DNA from 2 places in the Colwellia sp. Arc7-D genome. Region 1 is predicted to be linked to the other one. Evidence: predicted binding sites of a transcription regulator. Region 1 holds the regulator's gene; the other holds the start of a gene.

Evidence for each region. The regulator sigma-54, encoded in region 1, starts transcription at its own class of promoters, with help from an activator protein. The targets are predictions, from matches to a motif close to GTTGGCACGNNNNTNGNNT.
Region 2: a site for sigma-54 is predicted at 4,349-4,367, ahead of DBO93_RS18340 (hemerythrin domain-containing protein). Genes of this name have one in related genera too.

The regions. Positions count from the first base shown of each region.
Region 1 is NZ_CP028924.1:3,889,674-3,897,676, reverse strand. Features, by position in the region: gene mgtE (magnesium transporter) at 1-763, opposite strand, end outside; gene DBO93_RS16895 (HPr family phosphocarrier protein) at 1,271-1,549, opposite strand; gene rapZ (RNase adapter RapZ) at 1,556-2,410, opposite strand; gene ptsN (PTS IIA-like nitrogen regulatory protein PtsN) at 2,417-2,869, opposite strand; gene hpf (ribosome hibernation promoting factor) at 2,899-3,186, opposite strand; gene DBO93_RS16875 (RNA polymerase factor sigma-54) at 3,222-4,727, opposite strand; gene lptB (LPS export ABC transporter ATP-binding protein) at 4,788-5,519, opposite strand; gene lptA (lipopolysaccharide transport periplasmic protein LptA) at 5,520-5,999, opposite strand; gene lptC (LPS export ABC transporter periplasmic protein LptC) at 6,031-6,597, opposite strand; gene kdsC (3-deoxy-manno-octulosonate-8-phosphatase KdsC) at 6,594-7,139, opposite strand; gene DBO93_RS16850 (KpsF/GutQ family sugar-phosphate isomerase) at 7,141-8,003, opposite strand, start outside.
Region 2 is NZ_CP028924.1:4,215,465-4,223,467, forward strand. Features, by position in the region: gene DBO93_RS18320 (histidine kinase) at 18-227, shown strand; gene DBO93_RS18325 (sensor histidine kinase) at 300-1,778, shown strand; gene DBO93_RS18330 (response regulator) at 1,768-2,220, shown strand; gene DBO93_RS18335 (response regulator) at 2,250-4,193, shown strand; gene DBO93_RS18340 (hemerythrin domain-containing protein) at 4,536-4,964, shown strand; gene DBO93_RS18345 (phospholipase A) at 4,961-5,899, shown strand; gene DBO93_RS18350 (diacylglycerol kinase family protein) at 5,960-7,579, shown strand; gene DBO93_RS18355 (mechanosensitive ion channel family protein) at 7,900-8,003, shown strand, end outside.

The DNA.
Region 1 (8,003 bases):
CAACAACATCATCAACGGTAATACGACCGAGTAGTCGACCTTCTTGGTCGATAACTGGAGCAGAAAACCAATCGTAACGCTCAAAGAGTTTCGCGACATCTTTTTCATTCATATCAGCAGTAATTGCCTGAATATCTTTATCTATGAGGCTAGAAATAATGGTTTCTGCTTTCGCTGTTACTATGGATGATAATGAAACAGCGCCGATGAAATGATCTTCACGGTCAACAACATAGAAAGAGTCAGTCGCTTCGGGTAACTCACCCCGTAAGCGTAAGTAACGTAACACCACATCCACTGTCACATCAGGACGAATGGATATAGTATCGGTATTCATAATACCGCCGGCTGTGTCTTCCTCGAATGAAAGTGCTGCTTCTACACGACTGCGATCTTGCCAGTCCATCGCGTTAAGCACTTCTTGGTAAACACTGTCAGGTAATGTTCGAAAAACTTCGGCTAAATCATCAACATCCATCCCTTCTGCAACAGCAGCTAGTTTTTCTGGATTTATGTTTTTTAGAATACCTTTTCGAACTTCTTCGTTTAGCTCTTCAAGAACATCACCATGATGATCGGCATCAATTAACTGCCAAAGAGCCATACGGCTTTTGGTCGGAGATGACTCTAAAAGTAAGGCAAGGTCGTAAGCTGGCATGTCTTGCAATAACTTGCGGACATAGACAAACATACCGCTATCGAGGGCATCGTTAACCTGCTGGAGGCGTTGGTGACTATATTCTTGTTCGGAAACTTCCGGCATACTTTTACCTTTTGCCGCTACAAAACGAAAACTGTTAAGGATGTTGAACTTACTGTCAGGTGTTTAATATGGTATTTAGCACCTGAATATTATGCATTACAATCAAATTAACGTGTGAGTACGCCATATATAATTGAAAACTACATTATTTTGAGGTTAATTAAGGTTACTTTAGTCTCGTAAACTTGAACCAAAAAAATTAACCAAAAAAGTTAAACAGCCCGATGATAAATGACAATTATTAACTTTCTATTAAATTATACCAAATGAGTGAAAATTCGACTAAATGAATATGTAATGCATTTCGACTTTACAGGCAAAGCCGAGAATGAATATGCTTGAGGTAATTCGATTGTGCTAAATTCCCAACTTTAACGATAAGTTAGCTAATTCATTATTTTATATGGTATCGAATGTTAATATTTAACGCGTTGAGTTTACCGTAATTTTCGATATTTCGCAGCTTTTTTATTGACTTAACGGTGCCGACAATAAATATGAGTTTTGCTACTCGGCTTCATCAAATTTGTTGCTGAAAAGTTGGCAAATTTCTTCGAGTGCTAATTCAGCGTCTTCACCCGTAGCAATTACCTTAACGGTTTTACCTTGTGCACCTGCAAGCAGCATTATGCCCATAATACTGTTGGCGTCGGCATGATTTTCGTCTAATTCAATGGTGACTTTTGCGGTAAACTTTTGACTTAATTGTGCGAGTTTAGAAGCCGCTCGGGCATGAAGCCCAAGCTTGTTGATGATGAGAACATAACGGCTGGCTTGTGTGCTCATAGCAAGTTACGTTGTGGCAACAGGTAAATCGCGATGACGAGACTGCACGTCTTTACGTTCTTTACGCATATTATTTGCGAGTAATTCGGTGATATATACAGAGCGATGCATACCGCCGGTACAACCAACCGCTATAGTAATATAACTGCGATTATTTCGTTCTAGATGCGGTAACCAGGTCATCATGAAGCTATTTATTTGCCAAATAAACTTTGTCACAATAGGTTGGCTAGCAAGGAAATCTTGCACAGGTTTATCTAATCCGGTGAAGCCCTTAAGTTCTTTATCCCAAAATGGGTTAGGTAAAAATCGCGCATCAAATACATAGTCTGCATCTTGTGGTACGCCATGTTTAAAGCCAAAAGATTCAAAAACAACCACCATAGAACCCGATTTTTTACCTAGTATACGCTCTCTAACTAAGTCGGCTAGCTGATGTGGTGATAGCTGGCTAGTGTTAATATATAAATGTGCACGACTTGCGATAGGTTCAAGAAGCTTTTTTTCTAAGGCTATGGCTTGGTCTAAGGCTATATTTTGTCTAATTAGCGGATGTAAGCGTCGTGTCTCGCTGAAACGACGGATTAGGTCACTATCGTCGGCATCTAAATAAAGTAAACTTAGCTCTACGGCATTAGGTAAGTATTCTATAATTTCGGGTACATCGTTAGGGTCAGCAGGTAGGTTTCGAACATCTAGGCTGACGGCAACATTTTCATAATCATTAATGACGGTATGAATTAAAGCGGGTAACAAATTAACCGGTATATTATCTACACAATAGTAGCCCAGATCTTCTAATACGCGTAATGCAACACTTTTACCTGATCCTGAACGACCACTGACTATAATTAACTTCATGGGGACTTAACTCGCCTGTTGGATTAGCTGAAACAGCTCTTGGTTACTTTGGCATTTACGCACTTGTTTGCAAAATTGTTTTTCACGAAAAATTTTTGCGATACTTTGTAATGTACACAGGTGATTTTGGCATTCATTTTCGGGCACAAATAAAGCAATAAAAATGTCCACAGGACGATTATCTATCGCATCAAAATCTATCGGCTCTTCTGTGGTAATAACCACCGCAATGGGTTGGGTAGAATTATCTAAACGTCCATGCGGTATCGCTATGCCATTTCCTATGCCGGTAGAACCCATTCTTTCGCGCTTAACTAGGCTTTCTAGTAGCTGAAAAGTATCGTGTTCAACCAATTTTTCAGCGGCCAGACTACTTAAGTATTCTAGAATACGTTTTTTACTGGAACCCGGTGCTGCACAAATAGTGCATTCCGGGGTTAGGATATCTTGCAACTTCATAAACTTATAAAACCTAAAGCGACTTGGCGCTAATGCTTGTTGATTTTGCCTTTGTATTTCAAAATTTGGCGATCTAATTTATCAATTAATGCATCAATTGATGCATACATATCGTTATGTTCAGCCTTAGCGTGAACCTCCGAGCCCGTTAAATGCACAGTAGATTCAGCGATCTGGTTCAATTTTTCAACCGTTAGTACCACATGTACATTATTAATGTGTTCAAAGTGGCGCTCTATTTTTTCAAATTTAGCATTAACATAATCACGTAATGAGTCGGTAACATCGACATGGTGTCCAGTAAGATTAATTTGCATAAGCTTCATTCCTCTTTTTTGGTGATTAAGGTTGCCTACAATAGGCTTTTACGTTGATTTGACGGCGGTATAGAGAGTGACTCTCGATACTTGGCAATAGTGCGTCTTGCTACTTTAATGCCTTGTTCGGCCAAGATATCGGCGATTTTACTGTCGCTTAATGGCTTTGCGGGTATTTCGGCGGCAACAAGTTTTTTAATTAACTCACGAATAGCGGTTGATGAGCATTCACCACCATTTTCAGTACTTACATGGCTAGAGAAGAAGTATTTAAGCTCAAAAATGCCTCTGGGTGTATGCATATACTTTTGTGTAGTAACACGAGAAATAGTCGATTCGTGCATATCTACCGCTTCGGCAATATCATTTAAAACCATAGGTCGCATAGCTTCAGGGCCATGTTCAAAGAAACCCTGCTGGCGCTGTACAATACAATTGGACACTTTTAACAAGGTATCGTTCCTGCTTTCAAGGCTTTTGATAAACCATTTAGCTTCTTGCAAGTTCGAGCGAATAAATTGACTGTCTGCTGATGATTTCATCGAGCGAGACATGGCAGCATATTGTTGATTTACCGATAACTTAGGTGCTGTGTCTGGGTTTAGCTCTACAGTCCAGCGACCATTTTTCTTTTCAACCGACACGTCAGGAATAACATACTGTTCTTCACTCTTGATAACACTATCGCCCGGGCGAGGGTCTAATGATTGTATTAAGCGAATAACTTCACGTAATTGGTCTTCTTTAATGCGTAACTTTCGCATCAATTGGCGATAATCGCGATTACCCAATAATTCGATATGCTCGGTTACCGCTAACTTACTTTCAGCGAGCCAAGGCGTATCTTTTGAAAATTGGTTGAGCTGAATAAGTAAACACTCTGGAATTGAACGAGCCGCTACGCCCACCGGATCAAAAACGTTAATCCGTTTAAGCACTACTTCAATTTCATCAAGTTCAACACCATCAATGCCTACGCTTTCTAATATCTCGTCTGCAGAAACTGTTAGGTAGCCGGCATCATCTATAGCTTCAATAATAGCGATAGCAATTGTTCTATCGGTATCGCTAAATGGTGTTAGTTCCATTTGCCAAATAAGATGGTCTTGTAAGGAGTCTTTTGTTTCACCCTGATAGGTATAATCTTCTGATGCATGACCAACACCGCCACTGCTCGCACTGGCACTAAAGTTGTCATCCCAGGTTGTATCACTATTTAATTCTTCGGGTATGTCAGTTTTTGCTAGGCCTTCTGATGAGCTTATTTCATCAATAGTCGGTACAGAATCTTCGCTGCCATCTGAGGATATTTCTACGCTATCGCCAATACCAGCGGAGTATGCTTCTTCTAAATTGTCAGGGGTGTTTTCTGAATTGTTGTCGGGAGATTCATCAACTTCAAGTAAAGGGTTACTTTCAAGAGCTTCTTGAATTTCTTGTTGTAAATCCAAGGTCGATAATTGCAACAGCTTGATAGCCTGCTGCAATTGCGGGGTCATCGTTAATTGTTGTCCGATACGGAGTTGCAGAGTAGGACGCATTTACGTTTTCTTTTCCCTGTTCAAGTACATTAGTATGTTACCGAGTAAGTCTGTTATTCACTATAGCGTGAATTGTTCACCAAGGTATACATCTCTTACGTGTTGATTTGCAAGTATTTCAGTAGAGTTACCTTCGGCAATAAGCTCGCCGTGACTAACAATATAGGCATGCTCACAGACATCGAGGGTTTCACGTACATTATGGTCGGTAATTAAGATACCTATGCCACGTTCTTTTAAGTGTAGGATAATTTTTTTTATATCACCTACCGAAATTGGATCAACACCAGCAAAAGGTTCATCAAGGAGAATAAATTTAGGATCTGCAGCTAAAGCTCGCGCTATTTCAACTCGTCGACGTTCACCACCAGAAAGGCTCATGCCGAGGTTGTCTTTGATATGACCAATGTTAAATTCTTCTAATAAATGCTCAAGTTTTTCTTCTCTTTCAACGTCGGTTAGCGTTTTACGGGTTTGTAAAATAGCCATTATGTTGTCATAAACCGTTAGTTTACGAAAAATTGAAGCTTCTTGAGGTAGATAACCAATACCTTTGCGGGCACGTTCATGCATAGGCAATAAGGTTAAATCTTCGTCATTTAAAATAATTGAGCCACTGTCGTTATTAACTAAGCCAACGATCATGTAAAACGAAGTGGTTTTACCTGCGCCATTTGGTCCTAATAAGCCAACAATTTGTCCAGCAGAAACCTTCATGCTAACGTTTTTAACGACTTTTCTGCCTTTGTAGGCTTTTGCAAGGCCAATGGCTGATAATGTTGAAGTAGACATTTACTCTTGCTTGTCCTTAGATTTTTTTGGCAATTCAGTTTTATTTTTTGGCTGCAATACTGTTTCAACCTTAGCATTTTCTAAGCTTTCGGCATTGACATATTCAGTCTCGAAGTTATAGGTAATTTTACTGCCACTTACTTCACTACCTTCTTGGCGTAGCAAAGCATTACCTGAAATAACAACCGTATTCAAATCAGGTTCATAACGAATTTCATTGGCTTGTAAATTGATAGGGCTACCATCTTGCAGCGTTTGCTCAAATGTCGCAGGAGAACCTTTTGCAATATAAATTTTATTATTGCTTTTATCTTGAGTTATCACCTGTACGAGTTCTGCATTAATTGTCAGTGAACCTTGAGAGATAATGACATTATCAATATAACTGAATATTTTATTTTTCAGATCAGCTGCTTGGCGTGAAGAAGAAATTTTAATTTCTTGGTCAACATCGAATTTTTCAGCATTTACTGTCGGCATTAATAATGCAAATGCAGAAAAATAAATAAGGTTATTTTTTAATTTTTTTATAAATGGTTTGTACATGTTCAGTCAATGTCATCTGTGTTGTGTTTAAGTCTACAATTAATCCTGAGCCATACATAGTAAATCCTTTACCTAATATTAAGATTGTTTGCTCTGAGCTGATAATATTTGTTTTTAAGTCCATTTCTAGATTTTTTCCGTGTACTTCCTGTATTAAACTTTCTTCATCAGTGGCGATTAAACGTACGCGATTTTTTAATTTTACACGATTATTATTATATAGCGTGCCTTCATTGGCGGTTATTTGCCAAGTCGGTTTATTGTTTTTTGGGTACAAGGTGTAACGTGGGTATTCAAAGTGTGTGACCTCTAATTGAGCATAATGTTCCATTCGTTGGGCTTCAACATTATAGGATAATGGGCCTGTTGATTTGTAAACATCACTGTTGAGGTTTTCAGCAATAAATTCTGGCTGATTGGCACTTTCGAGAATATTGCTGGTTTGTTTTTCTGCACCAAACCATTCGAGTATGCCATAGGTTGTTAAGGCGAGTAAAAAAAGTGCTATTGTCGCAATAGTTATGCGATTCATATACTTGCACCTGACGCATTAGCTAAAGTCTGTTGACTTTGCATAATAAGATCGCAGGTTTCTCGTACCGCACCAAAACCACCGCGGGTATAAGTTATGTAGTCACACAAGTTTAAAATGGCGGGATGTGCATCATTTACTGCAATGCTAAAACCAACATAGTTTAGACAATCGAAGTCAGGCATATCATCGCCGATGTAAGCCACTTGTTCTGGCTTTAACTTTAATGAAGCGAGCATTGCTTTCAACGCTGGCAGTTTGTTTTCTTCGCCTTGCACTATATGTTTTACGTTTAATGCGGTCATACGAGTTTGTACGATATTGGATTTTCTGCCTGTAATTACACCAACATCAACACCACTAGCTCCTAGCGCTTTGATGCCATATCCATCTTTGGTATGAAAGGCTTTTAATTCTTCACCATTGTTACCTAAATAAATACGGCCATCAGAAAAAACGCCGTCAATATCACAAACAAAGAGTTTGATCTTTTGTGCTTTTTGCCAAACACTTGGCGAAACTTTTCCGTATAAACTGTCCAATTTATAGCACTCCTGATTTCAATAAGTCATGCATATTCATCGCGCCAATAGGCTGATTATCATCGTTGACGATAATTAAGCCATTAATTTTTTTGTCTTCCATAATTTTTAATGCTTCTGCCGCTAACATGTCTTGTTTAGCTACCAGTGGATTTTTTGTCATTACACTGGTGATGCTATCTTGATGAATATTAATTTCAGCATCTAAAATACGACGTAAATCACCATCAGTAAAAAGACCGACAAGTATGTTGTCACTGTCAACCACAGCCGTCATGCCTAAGCCTTTTAACGACATCTCAACTAAGGCATCTTTTATTTTAGCACTTTGTGTCACCGTTGGGAGTCGTTCATCTTTGTGCATTATGTCGGCTAAGCGTAATAATAATCTTTTACCAAGGCTACCACCGGGATGCGATAAAGCAAAGTCGTCGGCGGTAAAACCACGCGCGTTAAGTAAAGCAACGGCTAAAGCGTCACCCATAACTAAAGTGGCTGTTGTGCTTGATGTTGGTGCTAGCCCTAACGGACAAGCTTCTTGTGATACTTTTACACAGACATGGGTATCGGCAAGTTTAGCAAGTGTAGAGTCGGGCTTGCCGGTCATGGCAATTATTTTGGCGCCAATACGCTTAAGAACAGGAATAATGGCCAATACTTCACCCGTTTCACCTGAGTTAGAAATGGTTAATACGACATCATCAATGGTGACCATGCCAAGATCACCATGACTTGCTTCACCGGGATGAACAAAAAATGAAGGTGTACCTGTACTGGCTAAAGTAGCCGCAATTTTACCACCAATGTGACCAGATTTTCCCATGCCAATGACGATAACACGACCTCGACAATTAAACATTAGCT
Region 2 (8,003 bases), 330 kb from region 1:
TATGATGAGGTAGTGCAGTGAATCAAGAAAACAACGATATTAATCATTTAATACATGATACTCGAGCGCCTTTAAATAGAATTTCTATGCAGGCAGAATTAATCAAAATGGTGTTAGAAAACGATATGCCAAAGGAAAAAGCAATAGCTGCCATCGATAAAATACTGGTCGCTTGCCAAGATTGTAGCAAACGTTTGCAAGATATTGCTGAACTGTCTCAATCGTAATGCTTTTTATTGTATATCAAACGTTTATAAAAATATTTCAGATGGTAATAATTGACCAGAAAGCGAGTAAACATGCCCATTAAAAAGCTTTTCGAAAACGCAGTATTTAACTGGGGGCTGATTACAAGTATCATCGTTATGGTGATAATAACTAATGGTTATTTAGCCATAAAAACCATTGAAGATTTATCTGATACTCAGGCCAGTTTATATAATACCGGAGATATTATAGGGGAAATAAATAACTTACATAATTTAGTTTTGATGGCTGAAACAGGCCAGCGTGGCTATTTACTGACTGAAATACCAGAATATTTAACCCCCTATGAAGATGCATTAGATAGCTTAAGCGATCAACTTACCAATACCCGAAAACTTCGCTCCGAAGTACCAGAACAAACAGAGCGAATTGCAGCTTTACTGATACTGGTAGAGCAAAAAACAAATGAATTAAAAAAGACCGTTGAATTAGCACTCGCTGACAAAGAAAAACGCGCGTTAAAACTTGTGATGACAGGTGCGGGTCGTAACTTGTATAAAGAGTTACGAGCCGAATTAGAATATATAAAAATACTCGAGATAAACCACCGAAACACCTTATTTGCCGTGCTTTCAACAGTTGAGCGAGAAGCAAAAGTTACTTTCGCTATTTCGGGTATTACCAGTGCTTTATTACTTTTAGGCTTAGCCTTTTTTGCCCGATTAAATACCAAAAGTGAAGTAAAATATCGTCTTCAACTTGAACAACAAAATGAAGAATTAGCGCAAAAAGTTGCTGCTCGAACCAAAGAACTCACGCTTTATTCAGATGAGTTATCACGCAGTAACCGTGAACTAGAAGATTTTGCCTTTGTAGCTTCACATGATTTACAAGAACCGCTAAGAAAAATTCGTGCTTTTGGTGACCGGTTACAAACAAACTACGCACAATCATTAGACGAAAAGGGCGCTGATTACATCAACAGAATGAAAAATGCGGCCGAGCGAATGTCAAATTTGATCAATGATTTGCTCGAGTTTTCGCGTATATCCACTCGCGGAAAACCTTTTACCAATGTGCCTTTACAACATCTTATTGAAAGTACCATTGGCGACATAGAGATCAGTATAGAAGAAAGCGGTGCAAAAATTTTACTGGATGATTTACCCGAAATTAATGCTGACGCGAGCCAAATGCACCACCTTTTTATAAACTTAATTTCTAACGCGATTAAGTTTCGAAAAGAAGATGTTAAGCCAATAATTATCATACAATATTGCCAACAAGAAATTGCTCAAGAGCAATGGCATATCATCACCGTAAAAGATAATGGCATTGGCTTTGAACAAGAGTTTGCCGATAAAATATTTGTACCTTTTCAACGGCTACATGCCAGAACTGAATATAAAGGTACGGGGATTGGTTTAGCCATAAGCAGGCGAATTGTAGAAAGGCATGGCGGTAAAATTTCAGCAACCAGTATATTGGGTGAGGGAACACAATTCAGGATTGAAATTCCTGTTAATAACACTTTAATTAACTTAACTGGAGAAGATACTAATGCTAAGTAGTAAAGGTAAACCTTTCACTATTTTGATGGCCGATGACGATGAAGATGATCGTTTATTAACACAAGACGCCTTACAAGAAAGTAGAGTTCGCAATAACTTATATTGTGTAGAAGACGGCGTGGAGCTACTCGAATACCTCAGAAGAGAAGGTAAATACGCAGATCCTGCCACCTCACCAAGACCGGGGTTAATTCTGCTTGATTTAAACATGCCAAGAAAAGATGGCAGAGAAGCACTGAAAGAAATTAAAGCAGATGCAGAATTACAAAATATACCGGTTGTTATTCTGACCACTTCAGGACAAGAAGAAGATAAAGTTAAAGGATATAACTTAGGCGCGGCATCTTATATTACTAAACCGGTTAACTTTGAAGGTTTAGTAGAGCTAATGAAAGCGCTAGGTAAATATTGGATAGAATTTGTTGAGTTACCCAATGAATAAATTATAAAAAGCCAATGAATATAAAAAATATGCCCACACCCGTTGCTCGTGTACTACTTGTTGAAGATGATGAAGATGATTACATTCTCACCAGTGAATATCTGAATCAGTTAGACTCACATACATTTGAAATAGACTGGGTAACCAATCCAACAAAAGCACTGGAGCAGCTTAACCTTGGAAAGCATGATATTTGCCTGCTTGATTATCAGCTTGGTGCATACAATGGTTTAACGGTATTAGAAAAAGCATCAAAAGCCGGCTGTTCTACACCTATAATAATGTTAACAGGCCAATCAGACGAGACGCTTGATCAGTCTGCGTTAGCTGCTGGCGCTGTTGATTATCTCGTTAAGGGTGAAATTACCACCTCAAGATTTGCTCGTGCTATTAGGTATGCCCTGGCTCGACAAGAAATTGAAAATGAACGGGTTGAGCGTATAAACGCCGAAATGCAAAATCAATCAAAAGATAGGTTTCTCGCACACTTAAGTCATGAACTTCGAACACCATTAACCTCAATACTCGGCTATACCGAAATATTATTAAACAGTAATAAAGCACCAAATGCTGAAACTGAACTCAATATTATATTCAATAATGGCAAACACTTATTAGGCTTGTTAAACAATGTCCTGGATTTATCAAAAATTGCCGTTGGTAAACTCGAATACAACTTTTCAACCATTAACTTAGACAGTTTCATCGCAGATATATTTTGCTTAATGCAAGTGCATGCTACAGATCAAAACCTTAAATTAGTAATGCACGCGCGCACCCCATTACCTTTAGAAATATATTCCGATCCTGTACGCCTTCGCCAAGTAATAATTAACTTACTTCATAACGGCATTAAATTTACCGAAAAAGGTCAAGTTTCGTTAAGTGTTTGGACTGAGCTAATCAATGAAAAAGAAATGCTGAAATTTTCAGTCGTAGACACAGGCCAAGGTATTCCAGAGAATATGTTAGGCAATATATTTAAGCCCTTTGAGCAAGTTGAAGATTTTATATCAAGAAAAGAACAAGGTGCAGGTTTAGGTTTATCAATTTGTACTGAATTAATTCAGCATATGGGCGGTTCAATCAACGTTCAATCTGTTGTAAATCAAGGTAGCGAATTTACATTTTCCATCGATCCTGGCGATATTGTTAATCAAGAACGAGTGCTACTGGCTTTTGAGCAAGAACATTCAACCCATGAATTTTTAACACTCACGCCATTACAAGGGCAGGTATTAGTCGTTGATGATATGGATGATATCAGACGATTAATTGGTCATATTTGTCAATCGTTTGGCCTCAATGTTAGTTATGCATCCAACGGCTTACAAGCAATAGAAGAATGTGAATTAGCTCGTGAAAAAGGTCATAGTTTTGATCTTGTTTTAATGGATATTCACATGCCAACATTAGACGGCAAACGAGCGATTCAAAAATTAAGAGCGTTAGATTTTAACAACCCTATTGTTGCTGTTACTGCTGCCACCATGAAAGGTGTAAAACAAGAGTTACTAGCACTTGGCTTTAATCATATTGTTGCCAAGCCAATAGACAAACACGAGCTATACCAAAGCTTAGCTAACTATCTCATGGTAGAAAACCAACCAAACTCAAATATATTGCAAGCCAGTGCACAGCGAATTTTAGTGGTTGAAGACGATGAAGACGCCGCTGATGTAACCGTACTATTACTTGAATCTCTAGGTGTTGAAGCAGTAAAAGCACAAACAGCTCAAATATGCCAAGACCTACTGCACAACGAAAGTAACTGGACGACAGTATTACTTGATCTGCATCTACCAGATGCCAACGGTCTCGATTTAGCTCAATCAATTAAACACACTTACCCAGATATAACACTAATATTAGTGAGTGGCGCAACAGTACCTGAACAGGCATTGAAACAGGCAGGTATTAATAAAGCGATATTAAAACCCATTAATCTTGATATTTTAAAAGCCCTGATCTAAAAGTCCTTAAATAGCTGCGTAATTAAGGGCTTCTAGACCTTAACAACCCTAAAATAATTACCTACCTACGTGTAAATGTTTCTAACACGCTAAACTCAGTACAATTCACAAAACAACAAAAGTCTTATTAAACAGCACTTTAATGTTATTAAAATATTGGTACGTATCTCGCTTATATAAAATCAATTAACTTCAGCGGGTGTAATACCCTCTTACATATCGAATTACTGTTCTCTAAAGTTGCCTAAGTAAGGCGGTTTTAAAAACCTCACTAAGTGATCTATTCATTAAGTTTGTGAGTATTAGTAATCGATTAAACGATGAATAAAACGAGGTACTTCTATGGATATTTTTGCCGCACTGAGCAGTGATCATGAAAAACAAAGATTGTTAATGAAAGCGTTAGTTGACACTACCGGTGATTCAGCTAGTAGACGCGACTTTTTTGTTGATTTAAAGCATCAACTCAAACAGCACTCTATTGCCGAAGAACGTCACTTTTACATGCCATTGATGAAGCTCGATAGCACAATAGAACTCGCTCGACATGCTATTGCTGAACATCATGATATCGACGAATTTATTGCAAAGTTAGAAACAACAGATATGGATTCACCCGTTTGGTTGAAAACCATGAAAGCATTACAACACAAAGTGCTCCATCACTTGGCTGAGGAAGAAAGAGAGTTTTTTCAACAGGCCGGTAAAAACTTAAGCGCTAGCCAAAAAACAGAGTTAGCTGTTCAATATCAAGCAGAGATGTCAAATTGATTAAAAAATTTACCTATAACTTCAACTCAACACTAATGCTGAGTTGGAAAAAAATATTACTAATAAGTGCGACTTTGCTTATTAGCTTTGGTATCAGTGCTGAAACCAAAGCTAATGATTTAGAGCTTACGTCAATTTTCGACCAACGTTCCGAGGCTGTAGGTGAAGCCATTGATAATCCATTTGCATTTTCACAACATAGGCTAAATTATATATTGCCTTTCTCTTATGTCAGTGATCCAAATACCCTCAGCGCTAGCGGTTTAAGTACTGAAAACGTTGACAACATAGAAGCAAAATATCAAATCAGCGTTAAGTTACCGTTATACCAAGTAGAAAATAGCACCTCTGGCTTATACATGGCTTTTACAGCGGTTTCATATTGGCAAGTTTACAATGGTGAAGCTTCAAAACCCTTTAGAGAAACTAATTATGAACCCGAATTATTTTATTCGTGGAGAAATGAGCTCACTTTCGCGGGTTTTAAATTCAACCAAATTCGGTTTGGATTAAGCCATCAATCTAATGGTCAAAGTGGTTTACGATCACGAAGCTGGAATAGATTATTTGCATCAGCAATGTTCAGTGATGCAGATTCCTTTTACCACATAAAAGCTTGGTATCGAATTAAGGAAGATGAAAAAGATGATCCCTTCGACTCAACTGGTGATGACAACCCAGATATAACCACATTTATGGGCCATACAGAGTTCGGTTACGGCACTACGCTTGGCGACTTCAATGTCATGGCGTTAATGAGAAACAACCTAAAAACCAGTAATAATAAAGGCAGTATTGAACTTAACCTTTCTTACCCAATAAGTGAAAGGTATGAGCTTTTAATGCAATATTTTAATGGCTATGGCGATTCGTTAGTCGATTATAATCGTCATCAACAACGCATTGGCTTCGGTGTTCAACTAAAGTTTATTTAAGCAAAGTTAATCTAATTTATTAGCCCAACTTAACCAGCGATCGAAAATAGGAGTCATTGCATGTTTATCGTGAAATATTATCTTATTGGCGCCATTTTGGCATTTTTAGCACTTTTATTAACGAGCACACTCTACTTTAAAGTTATTTTTGCTTGGGTTGGCCTGTCTTTATCGCTAGTTAGCTTAGCTTATATTTTCGATTTACCTTGGATTTTCAGAAAAAAAAGTAATGGCAGCATACCTTTCTATATTCGTTGGATTTTTATTCCTTTTTTATTAGGCACACAACTGTATAACGCATGGGCGAGAAAATATGACAAAGTACCTGCCATTCAAGAAATTGAGAAAAACCTGTTTTTGGCATGCCGACTTTTTCCGTCAGATATTCCTTATTTAAGAAAACAAGGTGTCAGTGCAATACTGGACGTTACTGCCGAGTTCGATGGTTTAGATTGGACAGCCGAGAATGAAGAATTAGCTTATTATAATTTACCTGTATTAGATCACAAAAGTCCTAAGTCAGAAGAGTTACTTAAAGCGGTTCATTGGGTAGACAACCATATTTCAAATGCTAATGGCGTAGTTATACATTGTGCTTTGGGTCGTGGTAGATCAGTTTTGGTGATGGCAGCTTATTTATTAAGTAAAAATAAATCGCTCAACGTTGCTCAAGCATTAGAAAAAATAACAGGAATACGCTCGACTGCAGGGTTGAATAAGGCGCAGCTGCGAGCATTAGTACAGTTTAATAAAGATAACTTATTCACAAAACAAAATAATATCTGGATAATCGCCAACCCAGTATCTGGCGGTGGTAAATGGCTGGAAAATAAAGCCGAAGTGATTCAACGATTATCCCCCTATTTTGTTTGCAATATTTTAGAAACAACCAAAGAAATTTCTGCTAAAACGTTAACCCAACAAGCGATTAAAAACGGGGCCAATACTATTATTGCCAGCGGTGGTGATGGCACATTAACTGAAGTAGCAACAGAATTAGTAGAAACAGATATAACCATGGGGATTTTACCTATGGGTACAGCGAACGCACTTGCACATGTACTTTTTGGCATCAGCTCAAAATTTATTCCGCTTAGCACAGCATGCGACGTTATTATTGCGGGTCAAAAAACTAAAATTGATAGTGCTAAATGCAACGAAAACTTAATGCTACTGCTTGCAGGTTTAGGTTTTGAAAACAAGATGATCACTGGTGCTAATCGAGAAGAGAAAAATAACGGTGGTCAATTCGCATACCTACAAGCATTTTTCCAAGCAGTAAACAGCAATGAAGTATTAGCCCTGAAAATAAAAATAGATGATCACCCTGAACAATCTGTCGATACAACGAGTTTAGTTATCGCCAATGCCGCACCATTCACCACGATATTAGCGCAAGGCAGAGGTGCACCGAATATTAAAGATGGTTTACTCGATGTTACTTGGATATCACCTCAACAAGACATGACTGATAATGTACTAAGTTTAGCTGAATTAGCTTGGTCTGGCCTTACCGAGCAATCACAGCCCGTTCAAAGTGAACATAACTATGCTAAGAAAATTGTTATCACTGCAGATCATGAACTTGAATATGTTATTGATGGAGAAGTATTTTCAACGAATCGTTTACATATAGAGGTTATGCCAAAATCGTTAAATATCTTAAGTAATGACGAATAAAGTTAGCATTACTCTTAATTTAATAAGGCTATAAAGTAATTAACCACAAAATTGCAGGCTTAACAATTTACCCTGTAAAAGTTACATGGCTTCTTTACCTAATCGATCAACACAAAAAATTAACATATCAATATCAGTAGCTTATGGATTGGCATAAGTCTTGATTATCTTTAATGACATCTTAATAACCACGGCATATAAAGAGGCTAACAATGAACAGCATAATTATCCCAATTGATTCTGATGATGATGACATTCAATAAAGAGTTGAATTTACATAAAAATACTAAAAGCACACGCTAAGAAAATTAAGGAAAACAATGAAATTAATTGAGTTAGATAAATTCTGGCCACTCATCAACGAAAAGCTTCAACTATGGTTAGAGGCAGGTATTCAGCACCTGCCAAATATGGTTGTGGCAGT